One region of the Bordetella genomosp. 5 genome, then DNA from elsewhere that is predicted to be linked to it. Evidence: predicted binding sites of a transcription regulator. Region 1 holds the regulator's gene; the other holds the start of a gene.
The links. The regulator NrdR, encoded in region 1, represses ribonucleotide reductase genes. The targets are predictions, from matches to a motif close to CACNANATNTNGTG.
Positions count from the first base shown of each region.

Region 1 (14,952 bases):
TCTGGAGGCAGTACGGCACCTTGACGATATAGATCCGATCGAGGAAGGCCTCGTTGTGTTTGTTGTTGCGGAAGGTCTGCCATTCCGATTCGTTCGAGTGCGCGAGAATCGCGCCGTTGAACGGGATCGCCGAGAAGCCTTCGGTGCCCTTGAAGTTGCCTTCCTGGGTCGCCGTCAGCAGCGGATGCAGCATCTTGATCGGCGCCTTGAACATCTCGACGAACTCGAGCAGCCCCTGATTGGCCAGGCACAGCCCGCCCGAGTAGCTGTAGGCGTCGGGGTCGTCCTGGGAATAGCGATCGAGCTTGCGGATGTCGACCTTGCCGACCAGAGACGAGATGTCCTGGTTGTTTTCGTCGCCCGGCTCGGTCTTGGCGATCGCGATCTGACGCAGCACCGAGGGGTTGAGCCGCACGACACGGAATTTCGAAAGATCGCCGTCGAATTCCTTGAGCCTCTTGACCGCCCACGGCGACATGATGCCGCTCAGATAGCGTTTGGGAATGCCGTAGTCACGTTCGAGTTCGTCGCCGAAGCGCTCGGGATGGAACAGGCCGAGCGGCGATTCGTTGACCGGCGATCCCTTGAGGGCATAGATGGGATAACGCTCCATCAAGACCTTGAGACGTTCGGCGATGGAGGACTTGCCGCCCCCCACGGGCCCCAACAGATAAAGAATCTGCTTGCGTTCTTCGAGCCCCTGAGCGGCATGCTTGAAGAAGGCGACGATCTGATCGATCACCTCTTCCATGCCGTAGAACTCTTTGAACGCCGGGTAGCGGCGTATCACGCGGTTCGAGAACAATCGCGAGAGTCTCGGATCGTTACGCGTGTCGATGAGTTCGGGTTCGCCTATGGCCGCGAGCATGCGCTCGGCAGGACTGGCATAGACCATGGGATCACGCTTGGCCAGGTCCAGATATTCCTCAAGGGAAAGTTCTGATTCCTGCTCCCGCGCGTACTGGGACTTGAAGCCTTCGAGGATGCTTTGCACGGCCGACCCTCCTACGGGTGCCGTATCCAAATAATCGGATACGGTTGAGTCCATTGTGTGCTTCCTATACCAGCCAAGCTAGTCATTCTTGCGAATGAGCCTCCACCACATTATGTAGTCGTAGCACTTTCGCCACACACAATAGACAGGGATGAAAGACCCCTTCAGAGATTAGGCCCCGTTCATGCGCCACAAGTTCCGGGCTGCGGCGAATTTACCGGCGGAACCCCTGAATAAAGGGGTTGGCAGCGCAACACCACGAGTGCTGACAGCCATGAGTACATACCCTTTATTCATAAGTCCTTCACTCGCGCGAGCCTCCTTTCTCAGCACCGTGTATGCGCGCAAACGGTGTTGCGGATACATGAAACATGAGCGGCGCTCTCGCTGCTTCTCAACTAGCATGCGGCGTTCCCGGTGCACCGCCTTGTACACAAGCCTGCCCGCCAGCCGCGCGCGTTGCCTCGCGCCGTCATGCAAAACGCGCCTGGCGGCGCGTTCGATGTCGTACAGGTTGATGAGAATGCCCTCGCTCAAACGGAGGGGGCTGTGCTCGCGAGCCGATAGCGGCCTTCGCGATAGCACCAGTCCGGCCACAGCGCATGCGCCAGCGCCACACGCGCGAGCGCCGCGTCGAGATCCACCGGCGTGTATTGCTCCGGCGCCGCATAGCGGAATTGAACCGGCGGGCGATTGGGTGTCATGACCAGCAGATCGTCGCCGCGCAGATACCCATAGGTGTTGTCGTACTGCATGATCGCGCGATCGGGCGAACTGCTCGCAAGATCGTGACCAATCATGGGATGCTCGCCCTCCACACCGATGAGCGAGAGCAGCGTGGGCGGCAGATCGATCTGGCTGATGATGCGGTCATCGCGGCGCGGCGCGATGTCGCCACCGAGGATGAGCGCGGGAATATGGAAATGCCGCACCGGCACGAGCGTGGCGCCGAACACGCGCGAATCGTGATCGGCCACCACCAGGAATACGGTGTCGTTCCAATAAGGCGCCTCGCGCGCCTGCTCGAAAAAGCGGCCGAGCGCCCAGTCGGCGTATCGCACGCTGTTGTGTTCGGTGGCCGGATTCCCGTCGACCTCGATGCGGCCGGCAGGGTATTCCCAGGGGGTGTGGTTGGACACCGAAAAGGCCAGCGTGAACGTCGGCTCGTCGGCATCTTCGCGCAGCAGACGATCGAGCTGCGCGAACATGTCTTCGTCGCTCGCACCCCAGGTGCCGCAGAACGCGGGATCGGTGAAATCGGACCGATCCACGATCCGGTCGAAACCGTTGCCGAGGAAGAAGGCCTTCATATTGTCGAAGTGCGATTCACCGCCGTAGATGAATCGCGAGTGATAGCCCTGCCGACCCAGCATCTCGGCGATCGTGAAAAAGCCGCGTTGCGCGCGCGGCAGCTTCAGCACCGCCTGCATCGGCGTGGGCGGGAAGCCGGTCGTCACGGCCTCCAGGCCGCGCACGGAGCGCGTGCCGGTGGCGTAGGCCCGGGTGAAGGCCCAGCCCTGCGCCATCAGCGCGTCGAGCTCCGGCGTGAGCCCCATACCGCCGAGCGCCGCGCTGTATTGCGCGCCCAGGCTCTCTTCGAGAATGATCACCAGCTTCTTGGGACGGCTGGCACGCTGCACGGGGGCCTGGCGATGCAGGCTGGGCAGTTCGGCGTCGGCGGGCGGCCAGGGCAGGCCCGCCTGTTGCATCACCAGCTCGTTGAACGCCGCGCTCGGCATCTTGCCGTACATGCTCGAGCCGCCGCGCTCGTTCTTCATGCTGTAGATCGCATACACCACGTTGTAGAGCGAGTTGAGCGCCAGCGTGTTGACCATGCCGTCGGAGCAATAGGCCACCGACGAAGGATTGATGGGCCGGTGGCCCAGCGTGCCGCGGATCGCCAGGATCACCAGCGCCAGCATCACCACGCTGTAAAGAATCTGTTGCCACCACAGCAGCGCGGGGTCGGCGGTCGGGTTGACGAACAGCACGCAGCCCGCGACGCTGGCCAGCACGAGCACGGCCGTGCCCCCGAGCAGCGCCGTCTTGTAGCCGCGCCACACCATGTTGGACACTTCGCGCGGATGCTTGAGGTATTCGACGAACAGCCGGTTGGGACGCGTGTCGTATTCCTGGATGAACGGCGGCGTCGAGACCTCCAGCAGGGCCAGCAGGATCCAGCAGAGGATGAACCACCCGGCGGTAATGTCGGCCGCCCACTGATACTCACCGAGCCAGGGGCCCAACACGAGCGGCCATGCGGCCAGCACGCCGATCATGTGCGCGTCGATGCGCACGCCACCTCGCAGCAGGGGCCAGAGCCCGCCGGCATCGCGCACACGCGGCCATTGCCATGCCGCCAATGCCAGGCGGCTGAGGGTCAGCAGCACCAGGCTCGCGGCCACGAAGATCAGGGCTTCGCCTCTCATGACTCTTACTCCGTCGCGGGGTCGAGCGAAATCTTCAGAGCCAGGCGGCCACGGCGCCGCCCGAGGCCACGCCGCTGACCGACAGCATGCGCTCCACGTAACGGGCGATCATGTCCACCTCGAGGTTGACCTTGTCGCCGGCCTTCACGTTGCGCAGCGTGGTCACTTCCTGGGTATGCGGGATGATGTTGATGCTGATGTCGCAGCCATCGCTATCGTCGAGCACGCTGTTGACGGTGAGGCTGATGCCGTTGACCACGATCGAGCCTTTGTAGGCAAGGAAGCGGGCCAGCGTCTTGGGCACACGGATCACGAGTTCACGCGACTCGCCCACATCCGAAAACCGCAGCACCTCGCCCAGGCCGTCGACGTGGCCCGACACCAGATGGCCGCCGATCTGGTCGCCGATGCGCAGCGACTTCTCGAGATTGACCTCGCCCACCGCCGCCAGGCCCACCGTGCGGTTCAGGCTCTCGCGCGACACGTCCACCTGGAACTGCGTGCCCTGCAGCGCGACCACGGTCATGCAGGCGCCCTCCACGGCGATCGAATCGCCGATGCTCACGTCCTGCAGGCCCAGGCTCTCCGACTCGATATCGAGGCGCACGCCGGCCGCGTCATCGCCCTGCGCGAGCGGCTCCACCTTGACGATGCGGCCCACTGCCGCCACCAGACCGGTAAACATATCTCTACTCCTTCGGCGCCGAAGCGCCATGTCGCATCGAGCGCAAGCGCGCTCTTTCGTCTTCGTATCAGGGTTGGGCGCCGGCCTGGCCGACGCCGCGCACGCTGGCCAGCAGTTGCTGCCAGTGCGCATCGCTCGTGGCGCGCAGGCGCACGTCGGCGCCCACGCGAGTCATGTCGGTAAATACATAGCGGCGCGCGGCCTCGAGATGCTCGAGCAGCGGCAGGCGGACCATGCCGGCCGCGTCGCCGAGCAGCACCGGCGCCAGATACACCAGCAGCTCGTCGATGCAGCCTGCCGTCAGCAGTGCGCCCGACAGGCCGGCGCCCGCCTCGACGTGCACCTCGTTGAATTCGTTCTGCCCCAGCCAACGCATCATCGCGGCCAGGTCGACCCGCTCGCCGCGCGCGTCGGGCAGCGCGATCACGCGTGCATTGCGGTCGGCGAGCGCCGCCGCGCGGCCGGGCGCGGGGGCCGCCGTGAAAATCAGCACCTCGGTGCCGTCGAAGAGCCTGGCCTGCGGCGAGATCGACAGGGTGGCGTCGACCACGGCCTTGCGCGGCGGGCGGGCGGTCTCGACCGCGCGCACGTTGAGCAGCGGATCGTCTTTCGTGACGGTGCCCATGCCGGTCAGGACCAGATCGGCGCGGGCCCGCCAGTGATGTCCGTCGGCCCGGGCTGCGTCGCCCGTGATCCATTGCGAAATGCCGTTGTGCAGCGCGCTGCGGCCGTCCAGCGAGGCGGCCATCTTCATCCAGGCCCACGGCGTGCCGCGGCTCATGCGCGCAACGAAGCCGGCGTTGAGTTCGAGCGCCTCTGCCTCGCCCACCCCCGTGCAGACCTCGATGCCGGCGGCGCGCAGCCGCGCGTAGCCTGCGCCGTTGACGCGCGGATTCGGATCGCCCATGGCGACCACCACGCGAGCCGGCGCCGCGGCCACCAGCGCGTCGACGCAGGGCGGCGTGCGGCCATGGTGCGAGCAGGGTTCGAGGGTGACGTAGACGGTGGCGCCCGCGACGGTCTCGCCGGCGGCCGCCGCCGCACGCAAGGCCATCACCTCGGCATGCGGACCGCCCGGGGGCTGGGTGGCGCCTTCGCCGATCACCCGCCCGTCTCGCACGATCACGCAGCCCACCCGGGGGTTGGGCGACGTGGTGTAGAGCACGGCGCGCGCCAGCGCGAGCGCGTGGCGCATATAGGTCGAATCTTGCGGCCGGGAGACGTCCACGTCGGGGTTCGTTGCGATGATCATGTCCCCCGGATTGTATGCCGGTGCGCAGCCGGAAGCGGCGTCAAGCTGACACCGCCCTGACGGCGCGCTGACGGTGCCGGATCCTGGCTTTCCCGCATGTCTGTTTTGGTCCGCCCCCGGTCCGCCCGGCGCCTGCCCAGACGGCCGCCCGCGGCTCATAATGGCGTCCACATCACCCCGGTTTGCCCGCAAACCCTCTCTCTCCGGACCACTCATGCCCACCACCGCTCTGTTGCTCATCGACATCCAGGAATCGTTCCGCACGCGTCCGTATTGGGACGACACCGAAGTGCCGGCGTTCCTGGCCGCCACGCAGTCGCTCATCGACGCCGCCGAGCGCCACGGCCACGCCATCGTGCAGATCTTCCATGTGCAGAAAGGCGGCGGCACGCCGGGCCCGTTCGACCCCGCCAGCGGGCACGTGCGCACGCTCGACGGCCTGCGGGTACCCGACGCCCCGGTGTTTCACAAAACGGTGCACTCGGCGCTGTACGCTCTCGACGCGCAGGGCACGGCGCTGTCGCAATGGCTGACCGAAGCCGGCATCCAGGAAGTCATCATCACGGGCATCCGCACCGAGCAATGCTGCGAGACCACGGCGCGCCATGCGAGCGACTCGGGCCTCAAGGTGCGCTACGCCCTCGACGCGACGCTGACGTTTCCCATGACCGCGCGCGACGGCCGGGTCTATTCGGCCGCGGCGCTGCGCGACCACACGGCGCTCGTGCTCGAAGGGCGCTTCGCCGCCGTCGTGTCGGCCGCCGAGGCCGGGAGCCGTTGATGCCGAGCTCCGTGCCGGTGGTCTTCATCGTGCTCGAGGGCATCGTTCTGCTCGACCTCGCCGGGCCGGCGGAGGCGCTGCGCGTCGCCAACAAGCTCGTGCCCGGCAGCTTCGAGGTGCACTACTGCGCCCCCACGCCCGAGCTCGGCACCGGCCTGCCGGGGCTCAACCTGTCGGGGCTGCAGCCCTTGCCGCAAAGCCTGCCCGCCAATGCCCTGGTGGTCCTGAGCGGCGTGGTCGACCGCGCCTACGATCTGGAGGCGCCGGCCACGCGGGCCGTGCTCGACTGGCTGCGCGTGCGCATGCCGGCGGATGGATTCGAACTCGTCACCGTATGCGCGGGCGCGCTGGTCGCCGCGGCCGCCGGACTGCTGCGCGATCGCGCCTGCACCACGCATCACAGCTGCGTGGCGAGCCTGAGCGCGATGGAACCCAGCGCCCGCGTGCTCGAAAACCGCATCTTCGTACAGGACGGCCCGATCTGGACCAGCGCCGGCATCACCGCCGGCATCGACCTCGCGCTGCATCTGGTCGCGCGCGTGACGGATCCGCGCGTGGCGAGCGCTGTGGCGCGCGACATGGTGGTTTATCTGCGCCGCGCGGGCGACGACCCCGCGATCTCGCCGTGGCTGGATCACCGCAATCACCTGCATCCCGGCGTACATCGCGTGCAGGATGCCGTGCTGCGCAATCCGGCCGCCGACTGGACCGCGACGACGCTGGCGCGGCAGGCTCATACCAGCGCGCGCCACCTGGCGCGGCTCTTCGCCGAGCACGCGGGCTGCACGCCCATGGACTATCTTTATCGGGTCAGGCTGGCGCTGGCGCGCACGCTGCTGAGCCAGACGCGGCACGGCATGGAGCGGGTGGCGCAACAGGCGGGATTCAGTTCGGCCCACCACCTGCGCCGCGTGTGGCGCCGCTATGAGTCGGCGCCGCCGGGCGCGCTGCGCACCGAGGCCCTGGCCGACGCGGCGGACCCGGCGATGCCGCCCTTGCGGCACTGAGCGCTCAGTTGTTGCGGCGCTGCGCGCTCAGTCCTTGCGGAGCTTGTTCGGCGGCCGCGGGCCCTGCATCTCGCGAATGGCCTCGACGAATTCGCCGATGTCTTCGAAGCTCTTGTAGACCGACGCGAATCGCACGTAGGCGACCTTGTCGAGCCGCTTGAGCTCGTTCATGACCAGCTCGCCGATCTTCTCGCTCGGGATCTCGCGGACCCCGCTGGCGAGCAGGGTTTCTTCGATGCGGGTGACGGCGCCGTCGAGCTCTTCGGTGCTGACCGGACGCTTGCGCAGCGCCAGCGAGAGGCTGCCGCGCAGCTTGCGCGCATCGTATTCGGTGCGGTTGCCGTCGCGCTTGACCACGGAAGGCATGGCCAGTTCGACGCGTTCGTAGGTGGTGAAGCGCTTGTCACAGGACAGGCAGCGGCGCCGGCGACGTATGGTGTCGCCCTCTTCCGATACGCGGCTGTCGACCACCTGCGTATCGGCGTTGCCGCAGAAAGGACACTTCATCAGCTCTCCCCCGTACCTGTGTTCCGCATATTGTAATAAAGCAGCGCCCCGGCCACCCGGAAAAAAATGGATGAGGCAAATGAACAGGCCCCGGCATGCCGGGGCCTGTCTGTCATGGGGAGCCAGGCCCGCCCATGCCGGTGCTTACTTGCTGTAGACGGGCAGACGCGCGGTCAGCTCGTTGACGCGCGCGCGCACGGCGGCGATGTTGGCCTCGTCGCGCGGGTTGTCCAGCACGTCGGCGATCAGGTTGGCCGTGGCTTCCGCCTCGGCTTCCTTGAAGCCACGGGTGGTCATGGCCGGCGTGCCCAGGCGGATGCCGCTGGTCACGAAAGGCTTTTCCGGATCGTTCGGGATGGCGTTCTTGTTGACCGTGATGTGGGCTTCGCCCAGCACCGCTTCGGCTTCCTTGCCGGTGATGCCCTTGGGACGCAGGTCGACCAGCATCACGTGGCTTTCGGTCTTGCCCGACACGATGCGCAGACCCCGCTTGACCAGCGTGTCGGCCAGCACCTTGGCGTTCTTCACGACCTGAGCGGCGTAGTCCTTGAACTCGGGCGACAGCGCTTCCTTGAAGGCCACGGCCTTGCCGGCGATGACGTGCATCAGCGGACCGCCCTGGATACCCGGGAAGATGGCCGAATTGACGGCCTTCTCGAACTCGGCCTTCATCATGATGACGCCGCCACGCGGGCCGCGCAGCGACTTGTGCGTGGTCGAGGTGACGAAGTCGGCGTGCGGGACCGGGTTGGGATATTGGCCACCGGCGACCAGACCGGCGTAGTGCGCGATGTCGACCATGAACAGCGCGCCGTTTTCACGGGCGATGCGGCCCATGCGTTCGAAGTCGATGTGCAGGGCGTAGGCCGAGGCACCCGCCACGATCAGCTTGGGCTTGTGTTCCTTGGCCAGCTGCTCGACCTGCGCGTAGTTCAGCACTTCGTTTTCGTCGAGGCCGTAGGGCAGGAAGTTGTAGAGCTTGCCCGAGGCATTGACCGATGCGCCATGCGTGAGGTGGCCCCCCTCGGCCAGGCTCATGCCCAGCACGGTGTCGCCCGGCTTCAGGACGGCCATGTACACGCCCTGGTTGGCCTGCGAGCCGGAGTTGGGCTGCACGTTGGCGGCCTCGGCACCGAAGAGTTCCTTCAGGCGATCGATCGCGAGCTGCTCGACGACGTCCACGTACTCGCAACCACCGTAGTAGCGCTTGCCCGGATAACCTTCGGCGTACTTGTTGGTGAGCTGCGTACCCTGGGCCTGCATCACGGCCGGGCTGGCGTAGTTTTCCGAGGCGATCAGCTCGATGTGCTGCTCCTGGCGGACGTCTTCTTTCTGAATCGCGGCCCAGAGGTCGGGATCCACCTTGTCGAGGGTGAGCTTGCGGTCAAACATGGGAGGTTCCTGGAACGGTGAAGAATGCGGGGGTTAAGCAATGAGCGTTAGTGTACCCCGCGCCGACCGGGTATACCCGTGCCGCGCCACCCGTGTGTGGTCAAGATCGCGGTATATGTAACCAACGCGCCGTCATCTGCGCGCGAAGAGAAGTTTTTTCATGACAGCATGAGAGCGCCTCATGCTGAGCCCCCAAAAAGCCGCGCCGTGCGGCGGCCGGGAGGCGCGGGGCGCGCTCGGCGCCCCGCCGAAACGATCACGACGCCGTGGTGGCGCCGATCTGGCGCGGGGCCAGCTCGGGGTTCAGCGTGTAGGTGCCGGTGAGATGCGCCTGCGCCAGCACATGGCCCTGAATCGCCTTGAGCGCGTCGGCGCCCGTGAACGAACCCTGCAGCTTGAGCGACGGGACATCCAGCGCGTACAGCGTGAACACGTAGCGATGGACGATCTCGTCGTTCCAGGGCGGGCACGGGCCGTCGTAGCCGAAATACTCGCCGCTCATGTCGTGGTCGGCCGCGAACCAGCCGGTGTAGTCGTTCAGGCCCTGGCGGGCGTCGAGCGGCGCCAGCGGGCCGCCCTTGCCGCGCGGCGAAATGCCGCTCGAGAACGCGCCCTCATCGATCTCGCGCATCTCCGGCGAAAGATCGATCAGCACCCAATGGAAGAAGTCGGCGCGCGGCAGGGTGGCCGGCACGGTGCGGCCTTCCTGATTCACGTCGTCCGGCTTGGTCGGCACATCGGGATCGTGGCAGATCAGCGCGAACGACTGCGTGCCCTGCGGCACATCGTCCCAGGAAAACTGCGGGTTGTAGTTGTCGGCCAGAGCGACGTGCGATTGCGCATCGATCTTGCCGAAGGCGTAGCGCTCGGGAATCGACTCGTTATCGGAGAAAGACAAGCTCGCAAGTTTCATGGCGTACTCCTGGAGAAATGCGAAGAATTCCTACCCTGCCAAGGTAACACGCGCGAACTTGCGTTTGCCCACCTGCACGACATAGGTGCCGGCGGCCAATTGCAACGATTTGTCTTCGACGCGATCGCCGTTCACGCGCACGCCGCCCTGCTCGACATTGCGCTGGGCTTCGGAGCTCGACGCCACCAGACCGGCCTCGCGCAGCACGCGCAGAATGCCCATCGGCGCGCCGGCCACGTTGACCTCGGGAATGTCGTCGGGGATCGCGCCGTCACGGAAGCGCGCTTCGAACGACGCCAGCGCGCCCTCGGCCGCCGCGGCGGAATGGAAGCGGGTGATGATTTCCTGGGCCAGTGCCACCTTGGCGTCGCGCGGATTGCGGCCGCCGTCGATCTCGGCCTTGAGCGCGGCGATGTCTTCGAGCGAGCGGAACGACAGCAGCTCGAAGTAGCGCCACATCAGCGTGTCGGAGATCGACATCAGCTTGCCGAACATCGAATCGGGCGACTCGGAGATGCCGATGTAGTTGCCCTTGGACTTGGACATCTTCTCGACGCCGTCGGTGCCCACCAGCAGCGGCATGGTCAGGATGCACTGCGGCTCCTGGCCGTATTCCTTTTGCAGCTCGCGTCCGACCAGCAGGTTGAACTTCTGGTCGGTGCCGCCGAGCTCGAGGTCGGACTTGAGCGCCACCGAGTCGTAGCCCTGCAGCAGCGGGTACAGGAACTCGTGCACCGCGATCGACACGCCACCCTTGAAGCGCTTGGTGAAGTCTTCACGCTCCATCATGCGCGCCACGGTGTAGCGCGAGGCCAGCTGGATCATGCCGCGCGCACCGAGCGGGTCGCACCATTCGGAGTTGTAGCGGATCTCGGTGCGGGCCGGATCCAGCACCATGCTGGCCTGCGCGTAGTAGGTCTTGGCATTGTGCTCGATCTGCTCGCGCGTGAGCGGCGGACGGGTGGTGTTGCGGCCGCTCGGATCGCCGATGGTCGAGGTGAAATCGCCGATCAGGAAGATCACCTCGTGACCGAGATCCTGGAGCTGGCGCATCTTGTTGAGCACGACGGTGTGGCCGAGATGGATGTCGGGCGCCGTCGGGTCCAGGCCCAGCTTGATGCGCAGCGGCACCCCGGTCGCGCGGCTGCGGGCGAGCTTCTTGGCAAACTCGGATTCGACCAGGAGCTCGTCGCAACCACGGCGCGCAATGCGCAGATCGGCTTCGACTTCGGGAGTGATGGGGGCTTCGGGGTGCGACATGATGGTTCCAGCCGGTTGTGCCGGGTCGGCGCGCGGCACAAAAGGTGTAAAAAGTGAGGAAATTAGTCGAAAATTCTAGCTGAATCGGCTAGGATACTGCCCTAATCATACGCAACTGTCATGTTCGTGGCCGTTGTCGCCTGGATCGGCAGGGTGGCCCCCATCCCGTCGATCATCTGTCACCTATTGCCGTTTGTACCAAGATGCGCCGCGCGGCGTATTCCTGCCTCCGGCCCGCAGGCCGTCAGGGGGAGGCCGCGTGCAACCGTAACTTGCACTCGACGCCACCTCAAGGTCTGAATCACGATGAATCGTGGCCCCAACAGCCTGGTGAGCAGCTTCCGACGTAAAGTTGCCACCCTGTTCGCCTCTCGCGCTGAACCTTCCTCCCGCGGCGCCGCCCTTGTGCGACGCACCCTCGTCGTCTCGGCATTGGGCCTGTTTGCTGGCGCCGCCGCGCTCGGCATGGTGCAGCAGCCCGATCACGCCAGCCTGCCGCCGATGCGCCTGATCAACAGCGAACTGCCGCTCGAATCGAGCCAGGTCCAGATCAGCGAAACCCCGGCCGTCGACGCCCCCTACATCAGCGAAACCCGCATCCGCTCCGGCGACACCCTCGCCGCCGTGCTGCAGCGTCTCGAGATCAGCGAAAACGGTCTGCAGGCCTTCCTCACGCACGACGCCAGCGCGCGCAGCATCTACAAGCTGTACCCGGGCCGTGCCGTGCAGGCCGCCACCGATACCGACGGCAAGCTGGTGTGGCTGCGCTACATCCACACCCCCGGCAACGAAACCGGCGGCCAGGTCTACACCAAGATGCTGCAGGTCGAGCCGGCCGGCACGGGCTTCAAGGCCGAAGAGCTCACCGAAAACACCGAACTCCAGACCCGCGTGGCCGTGGGCACGATCCGCTCGTCGCTGTTCGGCGCCACCGACGCCGCCGGCATCCCGGATTCGATCACGCTGCAGATGGCCGACATCCTGAGCGCCAAGATCGACTTCCTGCGCGATCTGCGCCAGGGCGACCAGTTCCGCGTGGTCTACGAAACGCGTTCGCATGATGGCCGCTACGCCGGCGCGGGCCGCCTGCTGGCGGTCGAGTTCATCAACGGCGGCAAGACCTACAGCGCCGTCTGGTTCAGCGCCGACAACAAGTCGGGCTCCTACTACGACTTCGACGGCACCAGCCTGCGCGGCGCGTTCCTGCGCACCGCCCTCAAGTTCACCCGGATCAGCTCGACCTTCGGCATGCGCATGCATCCGATCCATCGCACCTGGACCGGCCACAAGGGCGTCGACTACGCCGCCCCGACCGGCACGCCGATCCACAGCACGGCCGATGGCACCGTCGATTTCGCCGGCTGGCAGAACGGCTACGGCAACGTCGTGATCGTGAAGCACCACGGCAAGTTCTCCACGCTCTACGCGCACCAGAGCCGCATCGCGCCGGGCCTGAAGAAGGGCGACAAGATCGCCCAGGGCGAACTGGTCGGCTACGTGGGCTCGACGGGCTGGGCCACCGGTCCGCACCTGCACTACGAATTCCGCGTCGACAACCAGCCGATCGATCCGCTGTCGGTCGATTTGCCGGTGGCGCGCACGCTGGAGCCTTCCGAGGCCCGCGCCTTCGCCAAGGCCGTGGAGCCCTACAAGCAGCAGATCCAGCTGCTGACCCAGCTCCAGACCACGCTTCCCGAAGCGACCACCAGCGTGGCCGCCCGCTGAGCCGTACGCTCATGAGCAAACATACCAACGGCCCGCGCAGCAAACTGCCGGGCCGTTTTTTCATCGGCCTGATGTCCGGCACCAGCATGGATGGTGTCGACGGCGTGCTGCTGCGGCTCGATCCAGCGGGCGCGGGTGAGGCGCCGGGCGTTGCCACGCGGGGCGTCTCTGCGCCGAGTGTCGCCACGCCGGGCGTCGCCACGCCGGGCCTCTGTACGCCGGTGATGCTGGCGACCGCGAGCGCGCCGCTGGGCGATGCATTGCGCAGCGCCCTGATGGCGCTCAACACCAGCGGACCCGACGAGCTGGCTCAGGCCAGCCTGGCCGCCAACGAACTGGCGCGCGTCTATGCGCAGGTCTGCCACGATCTGCTGCTGTCGGCCGCGCTGGCACCGGCCGACGTGACGGCGATCGGCGCGCATGGCCAGACCGTGCGGCACCGGCCCGAGCTGGGCTACACCATCCAGCTCAACGCCCCCGCCCTGCTCGCGGAGCTCAGCGGTATCGACGTGGTGGCCGATTTCCGCAGCCGCGACGTGGCCGCGGGCGGCCAGGGCGCGCCGCTGGTGCCGCCGTTTCATGCGGCGATGTTCGGTGGCGCGCAGCCGCGCGCGGTGCTCAATCTCGGCGGCATTGCCAACGTCACGTTGCTCGAACCGGGGCGCGCCCCGCGCGGCTTCGACACGGGCCCCGCCAACGTGCTGCTCGACGCCTGGTGTCTGCAGCACACCGGCCTGCCCTACGACGCCGACGGCCGCTGGGCCGCGCTCGGCCGGGTGTCCGAACCGCTGCTCGCGCACCTCATCGACAGCGAACCCTGGTTCGCGTTGCCCGCCCCCAAATCCACCGGCCGCGATCTGTTCGGCCTGCGCTGGATCGAAACCCGGCTCGCCAGTTATCGCGGCACGCCGCTGCGCCCCGAAGACGTTCAGGCCACGCTGCAGCGACTGACGGCGCGCACGGTCGCCGACGCCATCGCCGTGCAGGGCGTGGCGGTGCAGGACGTGCTCGTGTGTGGTGGTGGCGCGCGCAATGGCGGGCTGATGCAGGAGCTGGCCTCGGTGCTGCGCCTGCCCGTGGCGGCCACCGACACGGCGGGCGTGCCGGCACAGTGGGTCGAGGCCATGGCGTTTGCCTGGCTGGCGCGCATGCACGTGGACCGGCTGCCCGCCGCCGTGCCCGAAGTGACCGGCGCTCGCGCCGCGCGCGTGCTGGGCGCGCTCTATCCGCGCTGAGCCGCGCGCACGGCCGCGCAAGGCACGCGGCCACGCACTTGCTCTCGTACTTCTCACGACTCGCACACGCACAAGCACACGCATACGCACACGCAGCCGCACACGCAGCCGTATACGCACGCGCAATCGTTGCGCACGCAACCAAATCGCCGGCACTCAGGCACGCAGGACGAACCGGCGCGCCCTCCTCCGATCAGACTGCAGTATTTCCATGCGGGCATGAAAAAGGCCTCCCGAGGGAGGCCTTTTTGCTGGGGCGATGCGTGCTCAGACCGAGAACGACGAACCGCAGCCGCAGGTGGTGGTGGCGTTCGGGTTGCGAATCACGAACTGCGCGCCTTCGATGTCTTCTTTGTAGTCGATCTCGGCGCCCACTAGATATTGGAAGCTCATCGGATCGACCAGCAGCTGCACGCCTTCCTTGTCGAGGACGGTGTCGTCTTCGTTGACGACTTCGTCGAACGTGAAGCCGTACTGGAAGCCCGAACAGCCGCCGCCCTGCACGAACACGCGCAGTTTGAGATCGGGGTTGCCTTCTTCGAGCAGCAGGTCTTTGACCTTGGCGGCTGCAGAGTCGGTAAAGACCAGCGGCGTCGGCGGTGCTTCTTGCAGGTCGACGGTTTCGGTGACAGCGTTCATGATTACACTCCTGGCCGCAACGGGGCCATATACGGAAGGCGGGAATCCCCGCGCAGATGATTCACTATAGCGCAGCCGTCAAGCGGATTCAAAATTCGAGCTTGACGGTGCGGGTGGCGCGTACGGTGCCGTT
Region 1 is NZ_NEVP01000001.1:853,512-868,463, reverse strand. Features, by position in the region: gene CAL25_RS04005 (PrkA family serine protein kinase) at 1-994, opposite strand, end outside; gene CAL25_RS03995 (LTA synthase family protein) at 1,528-3,423, opposite strand; gene CAL25_RS03990 (riboflavin synthase) at 3,458-4,108, opposite strand; gene ribD (bifunctional diaminohydroxyphosphoribosylaminopyrimidine deaminase/5-amino-6-(5-phosphoribosylamino)uracil reductase RibD) at 4,176-5,360, opposite strand; gene CAL25_RS03980 (isochorismatase family protein) at 5,575-6,141, shown strand; gene CAL25_RS03975 (GlxA family transcriptional regulator) at 6,141-7,148, shown strand; gene nrdR (transcriptional regulator NrdR) at 7,176-7,655, opposite strand; gene glyA (serine hydroxymethyltransferase) at 7,800-9,047, opposite strand; gene CAL25_RS03960 (YbhB/YbcL family Raf kinase inhibitor-like protein) at 9,304-9,960, opposite strand; gene tyrS (tyrosine--tRNA ligase) at 9,991-11,220, opposite strand; gene CAL25_RS03950 (M23 family metallopeptidase) at 11,527-12,945, shown strand; gene CAL25_RS03945 (anhydro-N-acetylmuramic acid kinase) at 12,957-14,180, shown strand; gene erpA (iron-sulfur cluster insertion protein ErpA) at 14,448-14,819, opposite strand; gene CAL25_RS23980 (DUF6776 family protein) at 14,908-14,952, opposite strand, start outside.

Region 2 (14,952 bases), on a different contig from region 1:
GAGCGCTACCTCCAGGTCGTGCGCTACAAGACCGCCAAGCTGTTCGAAGCCGCGGCCCAGGTGGGCGCGGTGCTGGCCGGCGCCACCCCCGAACAGGAAGAAGCCGCCGCGGCCTATGGCCGCCACGTCGGCACGGCGTTCCAGTTGATCGACGACGTGCTGGACTACAGCGGCGACGCGCTCGCGCTGGGCAAGAACGTCGGCGACGATCTGCGCGAGGGCAAGCCCACGCTGCCGCTCATCCGCGTGATGGAAGTCGGCACGCCCGAGCAGCAGCAATTGATCCGTGACGCCATCACCACCGGTGACGCCGACTTCGCCGCGGTGGCCCAGGCCATCCAGCAGACCGACGCGCTCCAGCACGCCCGCGAGGCCGCCGAAGCCGAGGCACAACGGGCTCGCGATGCTCTCGCGAACTACCCCGTTTCCACTTTTAAAAATTCTCTGGTAGAATTCTGCGCTTTCGCGGTGAACAGAGATCGCTAACGTTTTTCGGCGGTTTTTGGTCAGGCTGAATGTGGCTGAAAAGCGAAAAGCGTGTGGCTGAAAAGCCAAAAGCGTGTGGCTGAAAAGCCAAAAGCAAGTGGCTGCAAAGCCAAAGCAAGTGGCTGAAAAGCCGAAGCAGGTGGCTGCAAAGCCAAAGCAGTTGTAGAGAATCGGGGCGTAGCTCAGTCTGGTAGAGTACTGCGTTCGGGACGCAGGAGTCGGAGGTTCGAATCCTCTCGCCCCGACCACTTACACTGTGGTTGAATTTTTGACGATGTTCCCGAAGCATCGTCAGTGGTGTTGAAAAAACACCGTCGGCAAGAGCCGGTAGCGCGCAAGCACTGCCGGCTTTTTTGCGTCTGCCTTATCTGTGTAGTCAAGATGCGTCGCCCACGATGGCGCCAGGCAGTGATCGCGCGCTCGCGTCACGACTACGATCGGGTCGACGCTTCGATTGCCCTGCGGGCGCCCTTTGCCGTCATAAAGAGCTTCAGCGGGCTGACGTCCGGCAGTGAGACAAACCCCATACTTGCGATAGAAGGCTGCCGCGCCCTCATCCTTGGCGTCGACCAGTGCAACCGTCACAGCAAGCGGGCCCGCGACGGCCATGCCCAGTGCCTCGGCTAACAGTAGTCCGCCCAAGCGAGGTTGCCTTATCGTTTGCCGCCGTTGTTGTCGGCCGGCATGCGGGCGCAGTATTCCCTGAGGATGTCTTCGAGCGCCGCCTCGGCGGCCGGGGTGCGTTCGTCGCTGCGGACGCGGCGGATCAGGTTGATGGGGGGCAGGTTCCAGCCCCAGTCCCAGTCGATGCGCCCGATGCGGCCGCGGGCGGCGAGTTCCTGGGCGATCTCCTCGGGCACCACCGATATCAGCGTGTCGTCGTTGCCGAGCAGGCCTTCGATCACATCCGTGGAATACGCCTCCACGATCGGGGTGGGCGGCGGCAGGCCTTGTCGGATGAAGTGTTCGGCGATGAGGTGGCGGGTGGGCGTTTTCACTTCCGGCAAAACCCAGCGCATGGCGGCGACCCCGGCCCAGTCGGGCGCGCGCGCCTGCAGGCGGCGCGCGAGTTGCGCATGGGCGATCAGGCAGGGGCGCTGGTGATACAGCACCTCGTGCGCGAGGCCGTCGAGTTCGGTGAAGGCGGAGACCCGCCCGATCATGCAGTCGAGCTCGTGCCGGCGCAGCATCGGCAGCAGGTGGTCGGTGGTGGCGCGGTGCAGGGTGAGGGTGACGCCGTGGCGCGCGTGCAGGGTGGCGATGGCCGCCGACAGCAGGGCGCTCGAAACGTAGGGCACCGCGCCCACATGCAGGTGCGCTGCGTGGCCCTGTTGCAAAGCCTGCACCTCACGCGCCCAGAGCGAGAGGTCGTTGTGCATGCGGCGCGCGCGGGCGATGGCCAGTTCGCCCAGCGGCGTGGCCTGCAGGCCACGGCCGGTGCGCAGGAACAGCGGCGCCTCGAAGATGTCTTCGATCTCGAGCAGGGCCTTGGTGGCCGCCGGCTGGCTGATGCCTGCCTGCGCGGCCACGCGCGTGAGCGAGCCGTGATGGGCGATGGCGATCAGCAGCTCGAGGTGGCGATGCTTGAGGCGGCGGGCCAGGTTGGGCAGGGAGGGGCTCATGCCGTGATATTCCTGAATGGTTATGCAGCTATTCGAATATAGCCAAATTCAGTTATTTCAGGCTTCTATACTGAGCGCCATCAACCCGACCCAGGATCGCCGCTCCATGTCCGACTTCACCACCCGCCCTGAAATCCAAGGCACGTTCGGCGCGGTGTCGTCCACGCACTGGCTGGCCTCGCAGGTGGCGATGGGCGTGCTGGAGCGCGGCGGCAATGCCTACGACGCCGCCGTGGCGGGCGGCTTCACGCTGCAGATCGTCGAGCCGCATCTGAACGGGCCGGGGGGCGAGGTGCCCATCCTGTTCTGGAGCGAGCAGGAGGGCCGCATGCGCGCCCTGTGCGGGCAGGGGCCCGCGCCGGCGCTGGCGGATCCGGCCTACTTCCGCAACATGGGACTCGATCTGGTGCCCGGCATCGGGCTGCTGCCCGCGACGGTGCCGGGGGCGTTCGGCGCGTGGCTCACGATGTTGCGCGACTACGGCACGTGGGAGCTGGCGGATGTGCTGGCGCCCGCCATCGCTTATGCACGCGACGGCTTTCCGCTGGTGCCGCGTATTTCGCAGGCCATCCTGGCCGTGCAGGCACTGTTCCGTGCGGAATGGACGTCGTCGGCCGAGGTCTGGCTGCCGGACGGCAAGGTGCCCGCGCCCGGCACGCTCATGCGCACACCGGCCATCGCCGACACCTACGAACGCATTCTCGACGAGGCGCACGCGCGCGCCACGGATCGGCGTGGCCGTATCGATGCCGCGCTCGACATCTGGTATCGCGGCTTCGTGGCCGACGCCATCGACGATTTCTACACCCACGCGCAGATCCGCGACACGACGGGCGAGCGCAACCGCGGCCTGCTGCGCAAGGCCGATCTGGCCGATTGGCAGGCGAGCTACGACGAGCCGGTGACGCTGGACTACGGGCGTTACACGGTGGCCAAGTGCGGCGCATGGTCGCAAGGGCCCGTGCATCTGCAGCAGCTTGCCATCCTGCGCGAACTCGATATGTCCGGCCTGGCGCCGGATTCGTTCGAGTTCGTGCACCGCGTGGCGGAGGCCGCGAAGCTCGCCTTCGCGGACCGCTGCGCCTGGTATGGCGACCCCGACTTCGTCGACGTGCCGGTGCAGGAGCTGCTCTCCACCGACTACGCGCGCAGCCGCGCCGCGCAGATCGGCCGGCAGGCGAGCACGATGCTGCGGCCGGGCAATCCGGGTGGGCGGGTACCCCGCCTGCCGGACCTGCAGGCCGCCACGCGCACGCTGGCGCAGGCGGACACGCGCTACGGCGTCGGTGAGCCGACCTTCGCGGCGCTGCCGCCCGTGACCGAGTGGGCCGCGCGCGAGATCTTCGTCGGCGATACCTGCCAGATCGACGTGGTGGATCGCCACGGCAACATGGTGGCCGCCACGCCGTCGGGCGGCTGGCTGTCGTCGAGTCCGGTGGTGCCGGGCCTGGGTTTCTCGCTGACCACGCGCCTGCAGATGACCTGGCTGGACCACGGACTGCCGGGCACTCTGGCGCCCGGCAAGCGCCCCTCGACCACGCTGTCGCCGGGTCTGGCGCTGCGTGACGGCCAGCCCTACATGGCGTTCGGCACGCCGGGCGGCGATCAGCAGGATCAATGGACGGTGTCGTTCCTGCTGCGTCACGCCGCGGGGCTCAATCTGCAGGCGGCGATCGATGCGCCGTCGTGGCACATCGATCATTTTCCGGGATCGTTCTGGCCGCGTGCCATCACCCTCAATCGCCTCACCGTCGAATCGCGCCTGCCTGCGGCCACGCAGGAGGCGTTGCGCGCGGCGGGTCACGAGCTGGTGGTGGGGGCGTCCTGGTCCGAAGGCCGCATCAGCGCGTGCACGCGCGAAACGCGCGCCGGCGGCGGCTGGCTGCTCAAGGCCGGCGCGAATCCGCGCGGCATGCAGGGGTACGCGGTAGGCCGCTGAGATCGGCGGGTCGGCCGGCACATCAGGCCGGCGCCACCGCGTCTTCAGCATCACCGATTCACGATTTCAATTCAGCCGGCGCGACGACCGGTCCACACACAAGGGGTAAACACCATGCCATTGCCGTTCAAGAAACTTTTCGCCGGAGCCGTGCTGGGCTTCGCGCTCGCCGCACCCGCCGCTCAGGCCGCCTGGCCCGAGAAGCCCATCACCATCATCGTGCCGTGGGCCGCGGGCGGATCCACCGACATCCTGGCGCGCATGCTGTCCGAAGGCCTGACCCAATCGCTCGGGCAGCCGGTGGTGGTGGAAAACCGCTCGGGCGCCTCGGGCAATATCGGTTCGACCTATGTGGCCCGCGCCAAGCCGGACGGCTACACCCTGCTGGTGGGCTCGATGAGCACCCACACCATGAACCAGGCGCTCTACAACAACATGCCGTTCGATGGCGTGAAGGATTTCACGCCGATCGCGGAGCTGGCGCTGGTGACCAACACGATGGTGGTGCACCCCGACGTGCCCGCCAAGACGGTCAAGGAGCTCGTTGCCTACGCCAAGGCCAATCCCGACGCCATCGCGTACGCCTCCGCGGGTCAGGGCTCGACCAATCACCTGAGCGCGGTGCTGTTCGAGAAGGCCGCTGGCGTGAAGATGATGCACGTGCCGTATCGCGGCGGCGCGCCGGCCGTGCTCGATACCGTGGCGGGCCGCACGCAGCTGCTCTTCAGCGCCGGCACCCAGACCCTGCCTCACGTGCAGAGCGGCAAGCTGAGGCTGCTGGCCGTGACCGAAGGCGAGCGCTCGCCGCTGCTGCCCGAGGTGCCGACCGTCGCCGAGACGCTGCCGGGTTACGAGCTCGCGGTCTGGTACGGCGCGTTCGGTCCGGCCGGCATGCCCGCCGAGCTCACGCAGCGCCTGAACCAGGAGATCAACCGCATCCTGAAGCGCCCGGACGTGATCAAGAAGATGAATGACATGGGCGTCGTGCTCATGGACACCACGCCGGAGCAATTCGGCAAGCTGCTCGCGGCCGATGCCGACAAGTACGGCAAGCTCATCAAAGAACTCGGGATCACCGCGGAATGAGCCAGGTCGCGCTGCTCGACTCGCCGGCGGCGCTCGCCGCGCTGGACCGCCTCACCGCGGCCCACGCGGCGGCCGACATGGCGGCCGTGTTCGCCGCCGTGGACGCCTATGCCGGCACGGTGCTCGCGCACCGGCTGTGCACGGCGAACCGCGTGGACGTGGACGCCATGCGGGTGGTGCGCCTGTACAGCTCCAACCCGCAGGCGTATCCGCCGGGCGGCAGCAAAGAGAAGGCCGGCACGCCGTGGGGACAGCGCGTGCTGCGGGATCACGAGATCTTCGTGGGGGAGGGCGTGGACGCGATCCGTGCCTTCTTCGACGACCACGACGCCATCGCCCGGCTCGGGCTGCAATCGGTGATCAATGTGCCGGTCGTCCAGGGCGGGCGCTGCGTGGGCACGCTCAATTTCCTGATGGCGCACGAGACCGTGCAGGCATCGCACGTACACATGGCGCGGCTCGCCGCCGCCATGTGCGTGCCCGCCTATCTCGCGGCACAGGGCTGATCCCGTGTCGTTGCGTGCGCAACGACAGGGGGTCGTCGTGGATCAGGCCGGCACGTGGCCGTGCAGCAGATAGTCCATCAGCTCGCGTACCGAGCGCACCGCGTTACCGAACGGCAGGCGCGAGGCGCCGCGGAAGAATAGCCCCTTGCTGACTTCGCCGCGCAGGGCTGCGGCCAGCTTCAGGTCGATGCAGAACTGGCCGAAGCGCGCGATGCCGTCGCGCAGGCCGCATTGCGTCAGGCAGTCCATGCGCTGGCTGCAGCGGCGCGGATCGTTGCGCGTGTTGGCCTGCAGCGTTTCCTCCTGCTTGAGGTAGCGGGTGAGCCACGGTGTGCCGACGGCGCGCGCGGGCAGGCCGGCCACGCTGGTGAACTCCAGCAGCTGCTCGGGCTCCGCGTCGATCAGCACGCGCTTGAAATTCTCGTGCGCATCGCACTCTTCGGTGACGGCGAATGCCGTGCCGACCTGAATGCCGTCGGCGCCCTCGCCGAGCCAGTGGCGCACCTGCTCATGGCTGCCCACGCCGCCGGCCAGGATGATCTTGGGCGCGTCGCGGCCCAGTTGCAGGTCGGCGAACACCTGCCGGCAGCCGGCAAGCACCTTGCCGAAATCGAAGCGTTCGTCATGCAGATCATCGATCCGTGCCGCGCCCAGGTGGCCGCCGGCGTGGCCCGGATGTTCGATCACCACGGCGGCTGCCATGCGGCCTTTCTTCATCCATTTTTTGAGCACGGCCGAGACCCCGCGCGCTTCGGACAGGATCGGAACGAGCGCCACGTCGGGGTGGTCGGCCGTCATTTCGGGCAGGTCCATCGGCAGGCCCGCGCCCATCACGATCGCGTGGGCGCCGCTTTCGCAGGCCTGGCGCACCAGGCCGGGATGGTCGCGCACGGCTTTCATGACGTTCACGGCGATCAGTCCACGGCCTTGCGCCAGCGCGAGCGCGGCGCGCACCTCACGGTCGAGCGCTTCGCGGTTGGCGGCGTCGATGAGCTCGCGGTCGCGGCTGCGTTCGGTGCGCTCGACGAGATCGGGGTGATGGTGGCGCAGGTCGACGCTGGCGATCGTGCCGACGCCGTTCTGGCCGGCCACGGCGCCGGCGAGGCGATGCGCCGAGATGCCCACCCCCATGCCTCCCTGGACGATGGGCAGCAGGTCGCGACCTGCAAGGACGAGCGGTTTCAACCAAGTCATGATGTGCCTTCCCTGGAAAGGGGTAGCGGACGCGAGGCGTCCGGAAAGGAAACGAGCGAGGCGTGTCGATGCGGTGTCATCGCACGCTGAAAGAATCGAACAGTGGATGCAGGGCCGCTTCGGTGGCGCTGCTCAGGCGCGACACGGGCCGATGCTGGGCATCGTGGCGCGCGTTCTGGACGGCGAACCGGCGCACGCCACGCTGCGAAAGCGAGGCAGCCAGGGCCAGCAGCCGGGTTTCGGGCAGCCAGTCCGGATGCCAGGTGATGCGGCATTCGAATGCCGTGTCGAAAGCGAGGAGCCGGTCCAGGCAGTCCCGCGCGGGCCGGGCGGAGCCGCGCCGGCCGGTGATGCTGTCGTATCCGGCGTCGTCGGCCTTGATGTCGAACCCGACCCAGTCGAGCCGCGGCAGCAGTTCGGCGAAACGGCGCGGGTAGATGCCTGCCGTGTGCAGCCCCAGGCGAAAGCCCAGCGCGCGGGTCTCGCCCGCCAGCTCGCCCAGGCGGGGCTCGGAGAGCGGCTCGCCGCCGCTGAACACCACCCCGTCGAGCAGGCCGCGCCGCGTGCCCAGAAAGGCCCTCACGTCGTCCCACGCATAGGGGGCGGCGCGCTGTTGCAGCTCGGCGTTGTGGCAGTAGTGGCAGCGCCAGGGGCAGCCGGAAATGAAGACGACGGCCGCGAGCGTGCCGGGCCAGTCGACCGTGGAGAAGCGCGTGAGCCCGCCCACGGCGGGCGGATCAGCCGCGCTGTTCGGTGAAGAAGCGGCGCTCATTGAACTCGCCTTGCTTGCCGGTGTTGAACGACGTGACGGGACGGTGATAGCCCATGACGCGGGTCCAGACTTCGCAGCGCACGCGCTGGCTGTCGTCGAGCACGGGCGCATTGCCGGTGCCGGCCGGGATGAGGGTGGTGAGGGTCTGCATGTCATGACTCCTTGCGGATGAAGGCGGGCGGCCTGCCCGCGCGGGGGGGGGCGCTCAGGCGGCGCAGCACGCCGATTGGCGGGCCAGCAATTCGCCGTCGCACTTGGGGCAGAACTCGTGATGGCCCGGCAGATAGCCGTGCACCGGGCAGATCGAGAAGGTCGGCGTGACGGTGATGTAGGGCAGGCGGAAGTTGGTGAGCGCCCGCCGCACCAGCTCGCGGCAGGCGTCGGCGGAAGACACGGCTTCGTTCATGTAGAGGTGCAGCACCGTGCCGCCGGTGTACTTGCCTTGCAGCTCTTCCTGCAACGCCAGCGCTTCGAACGGATCGTCGGTATGCCCGACCGGAAGCTGGCTGGAGTTGGTGTAGTAGGGCTGCGCGGGCGTGCCGGCCTGCAGGATGGCCGGATAGCGCTTGCGGTCTTCGCGTGCGAAACGGTAGGTCGTGCCTTCGGCGGGCGTGGCCTCGAGGTTGTATAAATGCCCCGTCTCTTCCTGGAACTCGGTCATGCGCAGGCGCACGTGGTCGAGCAGCCGTACTGCGAGGGCGTGACCCGCGGGCGTGGTGAGGTCGTCGGCGTCGCTCGTGAAGTTGCGCACCATTTCGTTGATGCCGTTCATGCCGAGGGTGCTGAAGTGATTGCGCAGCGTGCCGAGATAGCGGCGGGTATAGGGATACAAGCCCTGATCGATGTAGCGCTGCACGACTTTGCGCTTGGTCTCGAGCACGTCGCGGCCCAGCATCATCAGGTGGTCGAGACGCGCCAGCAGGGCGGGTTCGTCGCCACGATGCAGATAGCCGAGCCGCGCGCAGTTGATGGTGACCACACCGACCGAGCCGGTCTGCTCGGCCGAGCCGAACAGGCCGTTGCCGCGCTTGAGCAGCTCGCGCAGATCGAGCTGCAGACGGCAGCACATCGAGCGCACCATGTGCGGCTCGAGATCCGAGTTCAAGAAATTCTGGAAGTACGGCAGACCGTAGCGCGCGGTCATTTCGAACAGCAGCGTGGTGTTGGGATGGTCCCAGTCGAAATCCGGCGTGATGTTGTAGGTCGGGATCGGGAAGGTGAATACGCGGCCCTTGGCGTCGCCCTGCATCATGACCTCGATGTAGGCGCGATTGATCATGTCCATCTCGGCCTGCAGATCGCCGTAGGCGAACGGCATCTCCTCGCCGCCCACGTACGGAATCTGCTCGCGCAGGTCGGCCGGGCAGGTCCAGTCGAAGGTCAGGTTGGTGAAGGGCGTCTGGGTGCCCCAGCGGCTCGGGACGTTGAGGTTGTAGATGAGCTCCTGCATGCACTGGCGCACCGCCTCATAGCTCATCGCATCGCGTCGCACGAACGGGGCCATGTAGGTATCGAAGGAGCTGAATGCCTGCGCGCCGGCCCATTCGTTCTGCAGGGTGCCCAGGAAATTCACAATCTGCCCGATCGCGGCCGACATATGGCGTGCGGGGCGTGACTCGACCTTGCCCGGTATGCCGTTGAAGCCCTCGACCAGCAGCTGACGCAGCGACCAGCCGGCGCAATAGCCGCTCAGCATGTCGAGGTCGTGAATGTGCAGATCGCCGTCGCGATGCGCCTGGCCGGCTTCCGGGGCATACACGCTCGAGAGCCAGTAGTTGGCCGTGACCTTGCCCGCGACATTGAGGATCAGACCGCCCAGGCTGTAGCCCTGGTTGGCATTGGCGTTGACGCGCCAGTCGCGCTGATCGAGATATTCCTCCATCGCGCTCTCGACATCGACCAGCGTGTGCCGCAGCGAACGCAGCCTGGCGTGTTGCTCGCGATACACGATGTAGGCGCGCGCCGTGCGCCAGTGACCCGCGCGCACGAGTGCTTCTTCGACGTGATTCTGGATGGTTTCGACATCGGGCAGCGGCGTGTCCGCCAGCCGGGCCACCACGTGCCCGGCCAGTCGCTGCGCGGTGTCCTGATCGAACTCATCGGTGCTGCGGCCGGCGGCGGCAATGGCGGCGGCGATCTTGCCGGGTTCGAACGCGGCATTGCGGCCATCGCGCTTGCGGATATGCTCGATCTTCATTGCGCCACCAGATGTAGTTGGTTCGAAGAACTCTATCACTACATATGGTGATCAAGACCCCTGCCGACGCGCCGTTGCACGCGCCAGGTTGACCTGCATCAAAGGGCGTCGATACGGTCATCGCGAACGCGGCAGGCCGTTGTGCTGGTCCGCCGGTGCGCCGGTCCGCCGGTGCGCCGCCGCGTCAGCCCTCGCCGTTCAGCCCGTGCTCCACGGCATACACCGCGACCTGCACGCGGCTGGTGAGGTTGAGCTTCTTGAGCACGTTCTGCACGTGGATCTTGACGGTGCTTTCGCTCACATCGAGTTCGCGAGCGATGGTCTTGTTGCTGTCGCCCCGAGCCAGGTACTGGATGATCTGCATCTCGCGAGCGGTGAGGCGATGCCGGCCCACGGGCGCGGCGGCCGTGCCGGCCGGTGCATGAGCGCCGGCGGCGCTCGCCTGTACGCGGAACTGATCGACGAGCTTGCCGGTCATGCTCGGCGCGATGACCGATTCGCCGGCCGCCGCACGCCGGATCGCGGTGGTGAGCGCCTCCGCGTCGATGTTTTTCACGAGAAAGCCGCGAGCGCCGTCGCGCAAGGCCTGGGCCAGCTCTTCGCCTTCTTCCGACACCGTGAGAATGATCACCGCACAGGTGGGCAGATCCTGAGCCAGCAACTGCAGGGTTTCGAGACCCGACAGGCCGGGCAGATTCAGGTCGAGCAGAATGACATCGGGCTGCAGCTCCTTGGCGCGCTTGAGGCCTTCGACGCCATCGCCGGCCTCGGCCACCACCACGAAATCGGGCTGGCGCTGCAGCAGCAGGCGCACGCCGGAGCGGAACAGGGTGTGGTCGTCGACGAGGAGAATGCGGATCGGCATAAACGGGATCAGAGGGGAGCGCGCTCGCTGCCGGGCAGCGTCACGGTGATGCGGGTGCCCTGGCCGGGCCGGGAGTCGAGTTTTATCACGGCGTTCATGCGCGCCGAGCGCTCATGCATGATGTGCAGCCCGATGTGCGCGTCGCCGCGGCCGGCCACGTCGCCGGTGTCGAAGCCGATGCCGTCGTCCGCGATCTCGAGCGTGAAGTCGCGATCGTTTACCACGGTAACCGACACGCGGCTCGCCTCGGCGTGTTTGCGCACGTTCGACAGGGCCTCCTGCAGGATGAACAGAATCTGCAGCTGCGAATCGGGTGAGAGCGGCGCGCTGCGTGCCGGGCCGATGTCGAGCGTCGTCTCGATGCCTGTCTGGCGGCGAAAGCGCGCCACGGTGTCCTTGATCGCCGCCTGCAGGTCGCCACCCGTGAGGCGCGTGCGAAAGTTGCTGAGCAACTCGCGCACGTCTTTGTAGCTTTCGTCCAGACCGGTGTGCAGCAGTGGCAGGATCTCGTCCACTTCGGCGGTGTCGCCGCGCCGCACGGCGTCGTCGAGCATCTGCAACTGCAGATTCATGAAGTTCAGGCCCTGGGCCAGGCTGTCATGCAGGCCCTGCGCCATGAGCCCGCGCTCCTGTACCACGGCGAGCTGGCTGGCCTGCGCGCCAAGCCGCCGGTTTTCCAGTGCGACGCCGAGATGCTGCCCGAGCGTTTCGAGCAAGCGGCGCTCCGAGTCGGCCAACGTGCGTGGCGTGTCGAAGTGCAGCGAGTAAGAGCCGAACACGGTGGCGCCCGCTTCGATGCGAAAGACGGCCACGCTGGCAAAGCCCGCCTGCCGGCAGTCGGGGCCGCTGGCGGGCGGCGCGTAGCGGAAGTCGTGTACGACGCTGGCCTGAGGCATCAGGGTGGCCTGGCCGCAATGGCAGTCGTCCACGGGCATGCAGTGTTCTGCCGCGGCGAGGTCGGCGCCCAGTCCGATGGCGTGCATCAGATTGACCTGACCGTTGTCGGGGTCCAGGCTGCGCACGCTGGCGCCGGTCGCGCCGACCTGCTGCATCACGCGCCGCAGAAAGCCGTCGCACAGGGTCTCGACATCATTGGGCTGGTTCAGGAATGCCGCCACGTCGTAGAGCGTGCTGATGTCGCGATGCTGCGCGGCGAGTTGGCGCGTCTTCTCGTCGACGCGCTTCTCGAGATCGCTGTAGAGGTCTTGAATCTCGCCCGCCATGCGGTTGAAGCCGTGCGCCACGACGCCGAATTCATCGTTGGTTTCGATCGGCAGCCGCACGCTGAAGTCGCGCGACGCCATGCGCCGCAGGCCACTGTGCAGGCGCAGCAGCGGCGAGATGATCCACAGGTAGAGCAGGTAGACCATCGCCAGCGTGCCGGCGATGCTGATGGCGGCGAGCACCCCCTGCGACAGGCGCAGCAGGGTGGTCTTGCGTGCGTTGTCCTGTTCGATCATGCGCACGAGCGTATCGGCCTTGCTCACGAAGCCCTGCAGCGTGGCGAGATAGGGGTCGGCTTCGCGCGCACGGATCGCCTCGAACGCGGCCGGCCGCATGACGTCGTGCCAATAGTGCTCCACGTCGGCCCAATGGCGGCGGATGTCCGGATCGTTGGGGATGAAGATGGGCCGCGCCGGGTTGCCCCGGGCCAGCAGCGCAATGGTCTGGTCCATCAGCTCGACCCGGGCCGCCGGGTCGGCGGGCCGACCGTCCTGCGTGTGCACCAGCTCCAGGCCCACGCGGTTGGCGTGCATGCGCAGGCTGCCGGTGTCGTTGATTGCGGCCCCCGCGCCTTCGAGCTGCCACGACAGCCACAGCGTCCATCCCACCATCGCCAGCACGACCACGAGCGCGATGAGCGAGCTGGCCACGATGCGCGTGGAAAGGCGATGACGCGGCAAGGGCAGGGCGCGCGGTTCGGACTTGGAAAGCGGATTCATGAATATGCCGTCCCGCCCCGCGGGATGCGGAGCGCACGGGACTCAGGCAGGGCTCAGGCTTTCCAGTGTAGTCGCTGCGGCGCTGCGATCGTGACGCAACAGACCCAGCGAGGCGCAGACGAAGAGCGCGATGCGCGCCGGATCGCTCAACGGCAGCACGGGCAGGGTGGTGGGCAGCATGGTGTCGCTCGCCACGGCGATGAAGCCGGCGTCGTGCGGGTAGAGCGGCGGCAGGCCCAGCGCCGGCCGATGCACCTCGATGCGCGGAATGTCGGCGTTCTTGAAGCCCTCGACCAGCACCAGATCGACCGGCGCCAGCCGCGCCAGCTGGTCTTCCAGGGCGGGCTCGCCCTGGCCGCGCAGTTCATGCACCAGCGCGATGCGATAGGGCGAGGCGACCATCACCTCCTCGGCCCCCGCCGCGCGAAAGCGTGCGCTGTCCTTGCCGGCGGGCTCGATGGGGAAGTCGTGGTGGCTGTGCTTGATCACACTGGTGCGTATACCCCAGCCCTGCAGAAGCGGCAGCATGGCCTCGATCAAGGTGGTCTTGCCGCTGCCGGAGCGGCCGGCAATGCCCAGTACGTGTTGCATGGATGACTCCGAAATTCGGATGAAGGAAGCCGTGCGCAGGTCGCGGCGCGCTGGCCGCGCCTGCGCCAGGCCATCAGCGCGGCCGCACCAGCTGCCACGCGCGGCCCAGGTAAGTCACGGAAGCGAAGCCGCTCCAGACATGCACCAGGCGGGTGAACGGGAAGATCACGAACAGCGACAGGCCCATGAAGAGGTGCGCCTTGAACAGGAAGGGCGCCTCGGCCACGTGGCTGGCGGCGTCGCCGCGGAACGTGACGATGTGCTGGGCCCAGGTCATCAGGCTCACCATCATTTCGCCGTCCATGTGGCCCGCCGACACCACGATGGTCGACAGACCCAGGAGCAGCGTGACGAGCAGCCAGGCCAGCAGCAGCTTGTCGCCGAAGCGCGTGGTGCGTGCGATGCGAGGGTGCGTCAGGCGACGATGAATGAGGATCAGCAGGCCCGCCAGACACAGGACGCCCATGATGCCGCCGGCCACCATGGCCACGCCCTGCTTGAAGCTGTGGCTCACGCCCAGAAAGTCCCATACGGCCACCGGCGTCAGCAGGCCCACGAGGTGACCGAAGAAGAGCCCGAGGATGCCGACGTGGAACAGGATGCTGCCGAGCCGCAGCTGGCCGCGCTGCAGCATCTGCGAGCTGTCGCTCTTCCAGGTGTACTGCTCGCGCTCGAAGCGCACCAGGCTGCCCAGCAGGAACACGGTGAGGGCGATGTAGGGGTAGATGCCGAAAAGGAATTGGTTCAGGTTGCTCATTGCGTGCTCCCGTGCGTCAGCGGCGCGCCGCGCCGCGCGGATGGAACTGGATTGGGTGGACGCCGCCGCCCATGGCGTGCTGGCGCAGCAGCGGCTCGATGCCGTCGGGACCGGCGCCGAAGGTTTCCATGGCCTCGTCCATGTCGCGCACGGGCGGTTCGGTCTGCTCGCGCGGCGTGACGGTGGCGCGCTCGCGCAGCACCCCGAACACGACGGCGTAGGCGCTGCCGTCGCGCGCCAGCCGCGCGCCGATCGCGGCGAGCACATGGATGGCATCGTCGAGCAGCGACTGCGCCAGCGCGGGCTCGATCACGCCGAGAAACTCGAGAAACAGCGGCACGTGGTCGGGCAGCTCGGCCGCGGCCGGCTCATAGCCGTGCTGCTGGTAGGTTTGCAGCAGGTCGACCATGGCCTGGCCACGGTCGCGGCTTTCGCCGTGCACATGTTCGAACAGGTGCAGCGAATGCGAGCGATTGCGGTCGAACGTGGCGACGTAGTTTTCCTGCAGCTCGATCAGGCTGGCGCTGGCCAGGTAGTCGGTCAGCGGTGTCAGCATGTCGGCGGCCAGCGGCTCACCGGCGAGCGCGGCGGGAAACTCGGGCAGCGCGTCCAGCAAGTCCTGCTCGGGATAGCACAGCAGGGCGGAGAGAATGCGATAAAGGCTCATGATGCGGCTCCGGGATCAGGCAGTGGCTTTCTTGCGGGACTTGGGCATCTCGATGAAGATCTCGCTGCCCTGCGGCTTGCGCCCGAACAGCGTGCCCTCGGAGGTGCCGCCCGAGCAGCCGTTGCCGAACGTGAAGCCGCAGCTGCCCTTTTCGTTGAAGCTGTCTTCGGCCAGTTCCTTGTGGCTGGACGGCACGACGAAGCGATCCTCGTAATTGGCCAGCGCGAGGATGCGGTACATGTCCTGCACCAGCGCGTCGGTTAGGCCCACCTGTTCGAGCAACGCGGTGTCCTTGCGGCCGAACACGGTTTCCGAGCGCTTGTAGGC
Region 2 is NZ_NEVP01000017.1:52,638-67,589, reverse strand. Features, by position in the region: gene ispB (octaprenyl diphosphate synthase) at 1-486, shown strand, start outside; tRNA gene CAL25_RS23385 (tRNA-Pro) at 658-734, shown strand; gene CAL25_RS24145 (hypothetical protein) at 778-1,095, opposite strand; gene CAL25_RS23375 (LysR substrate-binding domain-containing protein) at 1,140-2,108, opposite strand; gene CAL25_RS23370 (gamma-glutamyltransferase family protein) at 2,215-4,047, shown strand; gene CAL25_RS23365 (Bug family tripartite tricarboxylate transporter substrate binding protein) at 4,162-5,133, shown strand; gene CAL25_RS23360 (GAF domain-containing protein) at 5,130-5,639, shown strand; gene CAL25_RS23355 (NAD(P)H-dependent flavin oxidoreductase) at 5,682-6,833, opposite strand; gene CAL25_RS23350 (anaerobic ribonucleoside-triphosphate reductase activating protein) at 6,910-7,605, opposite strand; gene nrdD (anaerobic ribonucleoside-triphosphate reductase) at 7,571-7,756, opposite strand; gene CAL25_RS23340 (ribonucleoside triphosphate reductase) at 7,811-9,802, opposite strand; gene CAL25_RS23335 (response regulator) at 9,987-10,667, opposite strand; gene CAL25_RS23330 (type IV pili methyl-accepting chemotaxis transducer N-terminal domain-containing protein) at 10,676-12,610, opposite strand; gene mobB (molybdopterin-guanine dinucleotide biosynthesis protein B) at 12,653-13,201, opposite strand; gene narI (respiratory nitrate reductase subunit gamma) at 13,275-13,958, opposite strand; gene narJ (nitrate reductase molybdenum cofactor assembly chaperone) at 13,975-14,625, opposite strand; gene narH (nitrate reductase subunit beta) at 14,641-14,952, opposite strand, start outside.
Region 2: a site for NrdR is predicted at 9,839-9,852, ahead of CAL25_RS23340 (ribonucleoside triphosphate reductase). Genes of this name have one in related genera too.